3 regions of the Micromonospora sp. CPCC 205546 genome follow, and region 1 is predicted to be linked to each of the others. Evidence: riboswitches for the same ligand, from Rfam matches in the RefSeq annotation. Region 1 holds a riboswitch; each other region holds the start of a gene.
The links. Region 1 has a riboswitch for cyclic di-AMP ahead of V6U77_RS21410 (C39 family peptidase). Riboswitches for the same ligand answer to the same signal wherever they lie in the genome.

Region 1 (3,511 bases):
CTGGCCCTGGCGGTCGCCGCCTGGTTCGCCGACCCGGTGGACGGCGGCGTGGCGCTGGAGAACCTGTTCCTCCTGCAGGCATGGGACCCCCGGCCGGGCCACTTCTACAGCATCAACACGGTCAGCTGGTCGCTGTCCTGCGAGTTCTTCTTCTACCTCTGCCTGCCGCTGGCGCTGCCGCTGATCCGCCGGGCCCGGCCCTGGGCGCTGTGGAGCGTCGTGGTGGCGGTGCCGCTGCTGATCCTCGCGCTCTGGCCGGCACAGGCCCTGGCGCCCGAGGAGAGCCGCTGGTGGTTCACGCAGATCTTCCCGCCCGTACGGTCGCTGGAGTTCTGGATGGGCGTGGCCGCCGCCGAGCTGATGCGGCGCGGCCGGTGGCGGGGGCCGGGTCTGCCGGTGGCCAGCCTGGTCTTCGTGGCCACCTGGGTCGTCGCGGCGCAGTGGGTGCGCGCCGAGTTGTGGGCGGCGCTGCTCTCGGTGGCGTACATCCTGGTCATCACCGCCGCCGCGGACGCGGACGTGCGCGGGCGACGCTCGCCGTGGCGTTCCCGGCCGATGGTCTGGCTCGGTGAGGTCTCCTTCGCCTTCTATCTGGTGCACGTGCTCGTGATGATCAGCGTGCTGCGCTTCACCGGGGACTGGGGAGTCGGGTTCAGCGGCTGGTGGGGGCTGACGGTGGTGCTCGGGTTCCTGCTGGTCAACCTGGCCCTCGCCGGGCTGGTGCACCGGTTCGTCGAGACTCCGCTGATGCGGCTGCTCACCCCGCGCCGGACGGCCGCGCCCCGCGCGATGGACGCCACCGTGGCCCCGGGGCAGCGTCGCGACGCGGTGCCGCGGCCCCGGACGGGCGACGACCGGGCCGAGCATCGGACCGAGTACGTCGACTCGCGTTGACGCCCCCGTACGAAAACGTCCGCGTCGGCGAGGGCGGGTCGGCCGAACGGACATGGTGACGCCGGTCACGCTGCGGGGAAAGCGTCATTCGGCGCGGCGGGGCCCATTTCCGCCCGGTGTCGCGTGGGCGTCTGCGCCGGGTCGTCCCGTTGCCGCCTCGAAGCTCCGCTGGATACCGTCGTCCCATTGAGTCGCGTCAGTGCCAGGGTGCCGCAAAACTGGGCCGCAGATCGATGTTTAAGCAGGTGGGAGTGGTTTGGCAGGCCGTGGACCGGCCAGTAATGTCGGCGCGTCCGGTGCGGTAACCGATCGCAAGAGGCGACGCCGCGCCGACCCGCCTAATCGTGAATACGAACCGGGGACCCAGTGCTTCATGGGGTGAATCCGTGGGCCCGCGGCCCGTGGTAGGGCGTTCTTCCCGCCCGAATCCGTCAGCTAACCCGGTCGGCGGCGTCGGAAGGAGCTCCATCCTCGTGCAGCACCCACCCGTCCCCCCGCTGTCCCGCCGTCTCCACGGCGCCGCGGTGCCCGTGCTCGTCCGCCCTCCGGCCACGAGCTGACCCACCGGTCACCGTCCGTCGCCCGGCCTGCCGGGCGCATCCCCTGAGTGGCCCACCGCCCGCCCGGACACCCGTCCGCGGGGCCGGTCCGCCCTGCCCTCGGCGCGGATCGACGGCCGCTCACCCCCGAGCCCGTGGAGGAAGAACCGTGAAGCACCACCTCAAGCGGCACCTGCGCCGCCTCACGTCCGAGCGCCCGTACCAGCTGGCGGTGGCGTCCGCCGCGGCGCTCGTGCTGGCGTCGGGCACGGGCGCGCTGCTGGCCGGGGCCGACGAGGCCCCCGCCGCCGCGCAGGCCCCGGTCGCCGCGTCCGAACCGCGCGACGACACCGCCGCCTCGCGCGGTCAGGCCCGGATCGCGACGGCCCCGTCCGCTGCCGTCCCATCCGCCGCCGTCCCGTCCACCGCCGCTCCGGCGGCCTCCAGCGCCGCCCCCTCGGCCAGGGCGTCCAGCGCCGCCCCCGACCCGGACCTGACCCGCAAGCCGGAGCGGCCGAAGCCTCCGGCCGCCAAGACCCTGGACTACGACTACCAGGCCCAGACCACCTTCTACAACTGCGGTCCGGCGGCCGTCCGGCACGCCCTCAGCGCGGCCGGCATCGCGCGCAGCCAGGACGCCCTCGGCGCCCAGCTGGGCACCGACCAGCTGGGCACCGACTCGGCCCAGGACACCACCCGCGTGTTGAACGCGGCGGTGCCGGGCGACCCGTACCGGACCCGGACGATCCCCGGCGGCGCCGCGACCCCGGCCCAGATGGACCGGCTGCAGGCCGACGTCGTCGCGGCCATCGGCGACGGGCGGGGCGTCGTGGTGAACGTCGCCGGCAGCGCGACGGACACCGCCGGCGGCTGGCACTCGTTCCCCGGCGGCCACTACATCGCCGTGGTCGGCTACAAGGACGAGGGCCGGCTGGTGAAGATCGCCGACTCGGCGAACCCGGCGAGCGCGTCGTACTGGATCAGCACCATCGCCCTGGCGAACTGGGCCGCGACCCGCGGCTACTCCGCCTGAGCGACGCGTCGGGCGCCGGCTCCCCCACCGGGGGGCCGGCGCCCGATGTCGTGTCCGGGTCACGTCCCTCGCTCGGGCGGCAACCGGGTGGCACACTGCGCCTCATGGTCGATGGATCGGGTGACCGGGACGGCCGGCGGGTGCTCCTGCTGCTGCACGGCATGGGCACGACCGGCGACGTGTGGCTGCCCTGGGCGCCGCTGCTGGAGCGTCGATGGGCGGGGCGGTGGCTGGCGCCGGACCTCGCCGGCCACGGCTGGTCGCCGCCGCTGCCGGAATACTCGTTCCCGGGGCTGGCCGCGCGGATCGCCGCCGGGCTGGCGGCGGAGGATCGGCTCGTCGTGCTGGGACACTCTCTCGGCGGGGTGGTCGGGCTGGCGCTGGCCGCCCGCGACGCCGGACTGCTCGTCGACGCCGTGGTCGGCATCGGCATCAAGGCCGTCTGGTCGCCGGCGGAGCTGGCGAAGGCGGGGGAGCTGGCGGCCCGGCCGGTGACCTGGTTCGCCAGCCGCGACGAGGCGGCCCGCCGCTACCTGCGGGTGGCCGGCCTGACCGGCCTCCTCGCCCCGGACCATCCCGTCGTGCAGGCCGGGCTGCGGCAGGCCGACGGGCGCTGGCGGCTGGCGATGGACCCGGCCGCGTTCGGCGTGGGGGCGCCGGACCTGCCCGCCCTGCTGGCGGCGACCGACGTGCCCGTGCTGCTGGCCCGCGGCGAGCGCGATCCCATGGTCACCGACGCGCAGCTCAAGGAGCTGGGCGTGCCGGTCGCCACCCTGCCCGGCCTCGGGCACAACGCCCACGTCGAGGCCCCCGAGGCGGTCCTGGACCTCGTCGACCCCTACCGCTGATCCGTCTGCCATCCCGGGGCCGCGCCGCGGGGGACGTGGCCGACGATCAAGAGCCGGCAGTCGCCGGTGCCTCGGGGCGCGCGGCGGGCACCTCCCCGTGCCCGGTCCCGCCCTGGTCCCGGACGCGTGGTGGCCGGATCGCCGTGATCGCGACGGCGGACCCCGCAGCGAGGAGGGCGAGTGCCAGCCAGGGGAGG
Region 2 (3,511 bases), on a different contig from region 1:
TTGCGGTGCGTGTGACGGTGGTGGCAGCCCGCGTCCAGCGTCGGCCCGGGTGACCAGGCCGTTCATGTGCGGGAGCGTGGTGTCAGATGAGTCGTCCCGGATCGCCAGGCACTCAACCGGGCCCGGAGCGGGCGCTTCGGGCGTCGATCACGGGCGTCGCCCCGGCCGACGTCGGGGCCGTGTCCGTCGTTCCCGCGAGTCCCGGGCAGGCGCTCGCCGAGCTGCAAGCCGGCAACCGGCGGTTCGTGACCGGCGCCCCGCGCCACCCCAACCAGGACGCCGGGCACCGCGCCGCGGTCGCCGACGGGCAGCACCCCTTCGCGGTCATCGTCGGCTGCTCCGACTCCCGGCTCGCCGCCGAGATCATCTTCGACCGGGGCCTCGGTGACCTCTTCGTCGTCCGCACCGCCGGGCACACCATCGGCCCCGAGGTGCTGGGCAGCGTCGAGTACGCCGTCACGGTCCTGGGCACGCCGCTGGTGGTGGTGCTCGGGCACGACTCCTGCGGGGCCGTGCAGGCCGCACGCGCGGCGGACGCCACCGGCACCGCGCCGGTCGGGCACCTGTGCGCCGTGGTGGACGCCGTGGTGCCCAGCCTGCGCCGGGCCTCCGCCGAGGGCGTCGAGGACATCGACGGGATCGTCGACATCCACATCGCGTACACCGTCGAGGCGATGCTGGACCGCTCCGCCGTGCTCGCCGCGGCGGTGGCGGCCGGTCGGTGCGGGGTGGTCGGCATGTCGTACCGGCTGACCGCCGGCGAGGTGCGGACGGTGGCCGCGGAGCCCGCCCGTGCGGTCGACGAGCCGGAGCCGGCGGCCAGCGCCGCGCTCGCCTGATCCCGTACGACGACAGAGGGCCGCTCCCGCGTTCGGCGGGGCGGCCCTCTGTGTGCGTGTGGTCCCGGCTAGAGCAGTGACACGTGGACGTGGTCGGTGTGGTTCGACGGGCCGCTGTAGGAACTCCAGCCGGTCGCCGGGAACCAGATCTGCCGGTTCCAGATGACGTAGTAGATGCCGAGCCGGTCGGCGTTGCGGACCAGGAAGGCGGTCAGGTTGTTGCCGTACATGTAGGTGTCGTCGTTGTGCCAGGGGGAGAAGCCGCTGCGTTGCAGCGACCAGTCGCAGGCCCGGCCCTTCGGGTGCTCGTACGGCCCGCCGGGGCGGTAGCAGCCGACGAACCGGTTGAACCCGGCCCGCTTGACCTCCTTGTACATGTGCAGGGTGCGCGCGGTGATCCGGCCGGAGGTGGTGGGATCGGCCTCCGTGGCCGACAGCGGCTTCCAGTCGCCGTCAGCCGTGCGACCCGGTGCCATCCGGGCCACCGGCGAGGTGGCGACCACCTTGCCGCTGGTCAGCCCCCTGCCGCCCACCAGCGCGAGCGCCTTCTCCGCCTCGCGCTTGCCGCGGGCCATCTCGTTCGTCAGCTTCTGCTGCTCGCGGACCTCGGCGTCGAGCGCCAGCTTGGCCTGCTCGGCGCGGTCCTTGACCGCGTTCACCTCGGCGAGCTTCTTGGAGTTGACCAGGTTGAGCTCGTCGAGGGCGGCGGCGCGGCGGACGAACGAGTCGGGGCTGGCGGTGTCCAGCAGCATCGACACCGCGCCGATCCGCCCGGTCCGGTAGGACTGGGCGGCGATCTGGCTGACCTGCGGGGCCAGGGCGTTCAGCTCGGCCTGCGCCCGGTCGACCTCCAGGGCCAGTTCGAGCTGGCGCTTCTTGGACTTCGCCAGCTTCGCCTTGGCCTGCACGTAGGAGCGGTTCCGGGCCTCGATCAGGTCGTCGAGCAGCTTGGGCTCGTCGTCACCGTGCCCGGAGGGCTGGGGTGGGGTGGGCGCGGCCGCCGCCGGGAGGGGCCCGGCGAAGACCGCCAGGGCGGCGAACACGGCCACCACGGGCGTCAACCAGCGGCGTAGGGGTGCCGTCACAGTTTTCCCTTCCGTCGACCGCCGACCGGGTTAGCTGACGGGTTCGGGGCGGAAGTGGCCCCTACCGCTGTCGCGGATTCACCCCACGTACCTGGGTTCCCGGCTCGCCTGGTGGCGATTGGGCGGCGGCACCGCAGGCGCCGCTGCGCGCCTTCGGCGGTGACCGGCAGCGAGGTTACCCGAGAGCACTCCCGGGGATCTACGTCCCTAAGCCGACTAAATGCGTTATTTCGTAATGGCGGACGGTGATCAGTGACGCGTTTATCAGGCCGGACGTCCTGTCCGGTCACGTTGAGGAGTGTCACCATGCGGTGTCCGTGTCTCCGTTCCGGCCGGACCACCCGGGAGCGGCGGACGGCGTGTCGGCGGCGCGGGGCCCGCTGAGCGCCTCCAGCGCCTCGGTGCGGTCGGCCGCGGGTCGGGGCGCCGGCGCGGTCGGTGGCGCCCCGCGGTCGGTGGCGTCCCCGCCGCGTCGGCCGGCCGTGGTCACGAGGGCCGCCAGCCCGGTGGTCAGCGGCACGGCGGCGATCAGGCCCAGGGTGGCGACCGCGCTGCGGACGATCTCCTGGGCCAGGAACTCGGTGGTGAGCAGTTGGGTCACCGCCCGCGAGTCGGCGGTCAGCAGGAGCAGCACCGGCAGTGAGGCGCCGGCGTACGCCAGCACGATGGTGTTCACCGTCGAGGCGATGTGGGCCCGACCGACCCGGGTCGCCGCCCGGTAGAGCTGGACGCGGGACAGCCCCGGGTTGGCGTGCGCCAGCTCGGTGACGGTGGCCGCCTGGGTCACCGTGACGTCGTCGAGCACGCCGAGGGAGCCGATGATGATCCCGGCCAGCAGCAGCCCGTGCAGGTCGACGTCGGCCTGGTACATCGACAGCGTGGTGGCGTCCTCGCTGCCGAACCCGGTCAGGTGGGTCGCGGCGGTGGCGATCGTGCCGAGGACGCCGGTCAGCACCAGGCTGCCCAGCGTGCCGAGCACGGCGACCGAGGTCTGCGCGGTCACGCCGTGGGTCAGGTAGAGCACCACGAACATGATCAGGGCGGCGCCGACGACCGCGACCAGCAGCGGCGGGCTCCCGGCGCTGATGCCGGGCAGCACGAAGGTCAGCAGGATGGCGAAGCTCGCCGCCAGGCCGGCCAGCGCGGCCAGCCCGCGCCACCGTCCGAAGGCGACGATGGCGGCCGCGAAGAGCGCGACCAGCCAGATCAGCGGCTTGCCGCGCTGGTGCTCCGAGATGTTGTAGCTGCTGGTTGTGGGATCGGCGGGGTCGGTGAGTTCGACCAGGATGATCTCGTCGTCCACGGCGACGGTCGGCGCGCCGGGGCCCGCGGGCACCGGCGTCTGGACCTGCCGGCCGGCGTCGGGACCGTCCTGCACCCGCACGGTCACCGTGCCGCAGGGGCCCTCCGCCCCCGGGCTCCCCTCCGGGGTCTCCGGGGCCGGTGGGCACGGCTGCGTCACCACCCGCGTGACGGTGCCGTGGTAGCGGGGTGCGTCGGCGCCGTCCACGGGATCGGGCCTGTCCCACGGCCACAGCACCAGGGCCGCGATCAGCGTGGCGACGAAGAGGGGCACCACCGTCGCGA
Region 3 (3,511 bases), on a different contig from region 1:
CGACCTGCGGCGCGGCCCGGTGGCTGTGGGCCAGCCGGGCGACCCGGGCCGGGTCGGTCACCGGCCGGGCGTGACCGGCGACGTAGGCCTCGTCGTCGCTCTCCTCCGGCGGGAAGGAGTGCAGCGCGTAGCGGCCGTCGCGCTCCAGGTCGCGCCGCTTGGGCGAGTCGACGACGAAGCAGAAGAGCCCCTCGTCGGTGATCACCGGGGAGACCGGGTGCACCCGGGGCCCACCGTCGGCGCGGACGGTGGCCAGGTAGCCGAAGCCCGGCCCGTACTGCTGCATGAGAAGGCGGATCCCATCGGCGAGGCGGGGCTCGTCGGCGGCGAATTCGGACCAGGAAGCCATGCGGGCATTCTATCGAACAATTGTACGAACACGCACTCCGACACGCAGGTCACGCGCGTGGCTCGCTAAGGTGTGCGGATGCTGCTCTCCGACCGCGACCTGGCCCGCGAGATCGAGGCGGGAACGCTCGCGCTGGAGCCGTTCGAGCCGGCGCTGGTGCAGCCCTCCAGCATCGACGTACGCCTGGACAAGCTCTTCCGGGTCTTCAACAACCACCTCTACACCCACATCGACCCCGCCCAGCAGCAGGACGACCTGACGTCGATGGTCGAGGTGCCGGCGGGTGAGCCCTACGTGCTGCACCCCGGCGAGTTCGTGCTCGCCTCGACGCTGGAGGTCATCTCGCTCGGCGACCAGCTCGCCGGGCGGCTGGAGGGGAAGAGCTCACTGGGCCGCCTCGGCCTGCTCACCCACTCCACTGCGGGGTTCATCGACCCGGGCTTCTCCGGTCACGTCACCCTCGAACTCTCCAACGTGGCCAACCTGCCGATCACCCTCTGGCCGGGCATGAAGATCGGTCAGCTCTGCATCTTCCGGCTCTCGTCGCCGGCGCAGCACCCGTACGGCTCGGCCGTCTACGGCTCCCGTTACCAGGGGCAGCGCGGGCCGACCCCGAGCCGCTCCTGGCAGCACTGGCGCACCTGGCCGACGCGCTGACCCGCTCCCGGGCGTGAAGGAGGGCCCCGCCGTCGAAGGGCCCTCCTCGGCACCTCAGCCGGGCCGGCCGTAGCTGTGGATCGGGCCGTCGTCGACCTTCTTCATCCTGATCGGCACCCCGGCGCGGGAGGCGTGCACCACCCACCCCCCGCCGACGTACATGCCGACGTGGTGCAGGTCGCTGTAGTAGAAGACGAGGTCGCCCGGGCGCAGCTCGCCCCGGCTGACGGACGCGGTCGCCCGCCGCTGCTGCGCGGCGTTGTGCGGCAGCGAGACCCCGGCCTTCGCCCAGGCGGCGAGCATCAGGCCGGAGCAGTCGTACGAGTTCGGCCCCTCGGCGCCCCAGACGTAGGGCTTGCCGATCTGGGCGCAGGCGAACTTCACGGCGGTGCCGGCCCCGCCGCCGGGGTAGCTGGCCGGGCAGGGCGCGGGGCGCAGCGGCCCGCCACCGCCGTTGCCGTAGACCCGCAGCCGCAGCTTCTGCAACCGGTCGATCTCGGCGTTGATCTGCTTCTTCTTCGCCGCGAGCTGGGCCTCGGTGCGGCTGAGCTGGACGACCATCTCGTCCAGCGGCGCCTTCTTCGCGGCCAGCCGGTCGCGCAGCTCGGCGACCTGCCGCACGTCCTGCTGCTGGTGCTGGGCGAACCGGTCGAGCAGTTCGAGCTGCCCGAGCATCTCGCTCGGCGAGCGGCTGCCCAGCAGGGCGTTGACGGCGGAGACGTTCTCGCCCTTGTAGGCGCGGGCGGCCAGCGCGCCCACCTTCTCCATCGCCTGGTCGACCTGCTTCTCCAGCGGCCCGATCTGCGCGGCGAGCGCGTCGGCCTGCTTCCGCCTGGCGGCCAGGTCCTGCCGGGTGGCGTTGTGCCGTTCGATGATCGGCTCGAGCTTGTTCCAGTCCTCGTCGATCTGCCGCTCGATCTCGGCGACCGTCGGTTCGGCGTGGACCGCCGTGGCTCCGCCGGTCAGGACGACGGCGAACGCGGCGAGGGCGGCGAGGGCGGTGGTGCAGCGGTTCCAGCGTGGGCGCGGCGCAGCCGTCGTCGGGTCGGCGAGGGCCGACCGGTCCGACGGTGGCCGCGGGGCATGGTGTGCCACCGGGCTCAGTACTCCTTCTTCCGTACCGCCTACCGGGTTAGCTGACGGGTTCGGGCGGGAAGGGACGCCCTACCGCAGGGACTGCGGATTCACCCCGGGGTACCTGGGTCCCCGGCTCGCTCGCGAGCGACTCGGCGGTGTCGGACCGTCACCGCCCTGGTTGGACGGATTGTCACCGGCCGACGAATGACCAGAGTAGAGACGACCGTTATCTATCCGCAACCCTGGGCGCGGTGACACTCCGTACTCATCCACGTCGGGCGGATCCGCAACCCGGGCAACGAAGATTTCCTTCCTCGTGAAGTGTCTGACGGAAAGGTATTGACCAGAGGCGGCGAACGGGGCGAAGGTGACCCCACCTTTGCCCGCCCGAACTGGGGGTCTGATGCACCTGTCAGCGACATCGAGGAGCAGACGCGTCCTGCTGGCCGCCGCCGTGGCCGCCGCCCTGGCGGCGACGCCGCTCACCGCCGCAGGACCCGCCGCCGCAGCAGCGTCGGCGACCGACCGGCAGCAGCAGTACGCCGCCGCCGCGGCCGAGTACGGCGTGCCGGAGAGCGTCCTGCTCGGGGTCTCCTACCTGCAGTCCCGCTGGGACACCAACGCCGGCACGCCGAGCACCAGCGGCGGCTACGGACCGATGCACCTCACCGACGCCGAGCACGTCGCCGCCCTCTCCGGCGGCACCCACCACGACGAGGGCACCGAGGACCCGCGCGGCGACGACTCCCGCCCGTCCCTGGCCGAGGCCCACGAGCCGCCGGCCACCGCGCCGCCGGCCGAGGCCGCGCTGCGGACCGTCGACGCCGCCGCCGAACTGACGGGTGCCAGCGAGGAGTCGCTGCGGACGGACGTCGCGGCGAACATCCGGGGCGGCGCGGCGCTGCTGGCCGCGTACCAGAAGGAGATCGGCGCCCCCGTCGGCGCCGGCACCGACCCGGCGGCCTGGTACGGCGCGGTGGCCCGGTACTCCGGCGCGGACAGCGCCGACGCCGCGGCGGCCTTCGCCAACGAGGTGTACGCCACCATCGCCACCGGCGACAGCCGGCTGACCGACGACGGGCAGCGGGTCACGCTGGCCGGCAGCGCGGTCCAGCCGCAACGCTCCTGGCTCGACCGGCTGCGCCTGCGCAAGCTCACCCGGCCCGACGGGCTGGAGTGCCCGAGCGACATCTCCTGCGAGTGGATCCCGGCGCCGTACGAGAACTACGGCCCCACCCTGGGCGACTACGGCAACCACGACCTGGGGAACCGTCCCACCCAGCAGAAGATCGAGTACATCGTCATCCACGACACCGAGGGCTACTTCGGTCCCAGCGTCAACCTGGTCAAGGACCCGAAGCGGGTGGGCTGGCACTACACCCTGCGCTCGGTGGACGGGCACATCGCCCAGCACATCAAGACCAAGAA

Region 2: linked by a shared signal. The riboswitch ahead of V6U77_RS04290 (coiled-coil domain-containing protein) and the one ahead of V6U77_RS21410 (C39 family peptidase) in region 1 are both predicted to bind cyclic di-AMP.
Region 3: linked by a shared signal. The riboswitch ahead of V6U77_RS02585 (C40 family peptidase) and the one ahead of V6U77_RS21410 (C39 family peptidase) in region 1 are both predicted to bind cyclic di-AMP.

Annotation. Positions count from the first base shown of each region.
Region 1 covers NZ_JBAKHL010000049.1:2,551-6,061, reverse strand. The annotation lists gene V6U77_RS21415 (acyltransferase family protein) at 1-894, shown strand, start outside; cyclic di-AMP (ydaO/yuaA leader) riboswitch at 1,220-1,359, shown strand; gene V6U77_RS21410 (C39 family peptidase) at 1,603-2,466, shown strand; gene V6U77_RS21405 (alpha/beta fold hydrolase) at 2,571-3,314, shown strand; gene V6U77_RS21400 (MFS transporter) at 3,361-3,511, opposite strand, start outside.
Region 2 covers NZ_JBAKHL010000005.1:104,501-108,011, reverse strand. The annotation lists gene V6U77_RS04295 (carbonic anhydrase) at 87-839, shown strand; gene V6U77_RS04290 (coiled-coil domain-containing protein) at 908-1,924, opposite strand; cyclic di-AMP (ydaO/yuaA leader) riboswitch at 1,929-2,059, opposite strand; gene V6U77_RS04285 (YibE/F family protein) at 2,226-3,511, opposite strand, start outside.
Region 3 covers NZ_JBAKHL010000004.1:120,245-123,755, reverse strand. The annotation lists gene V6U77_RS02595 (pyridoxamine 5'-phosphate oxidase family protein) at 1-349, opposite strand, end outside; gene dcd (dCTP deaminase) at 428-1,006, shown strand; gene V6U77_RS02585 (C40 family peptidase) at 1,061-2,101, opposite strand; cyclic di-AMP (ydaO/yuaA leader) riboswitch at 2,114-2,248, opposite strand; gene V6U77_RS02580 (N-acetylmuramoyl-L-alanine amidase) at 2,487-3,511, shown strand, end outside.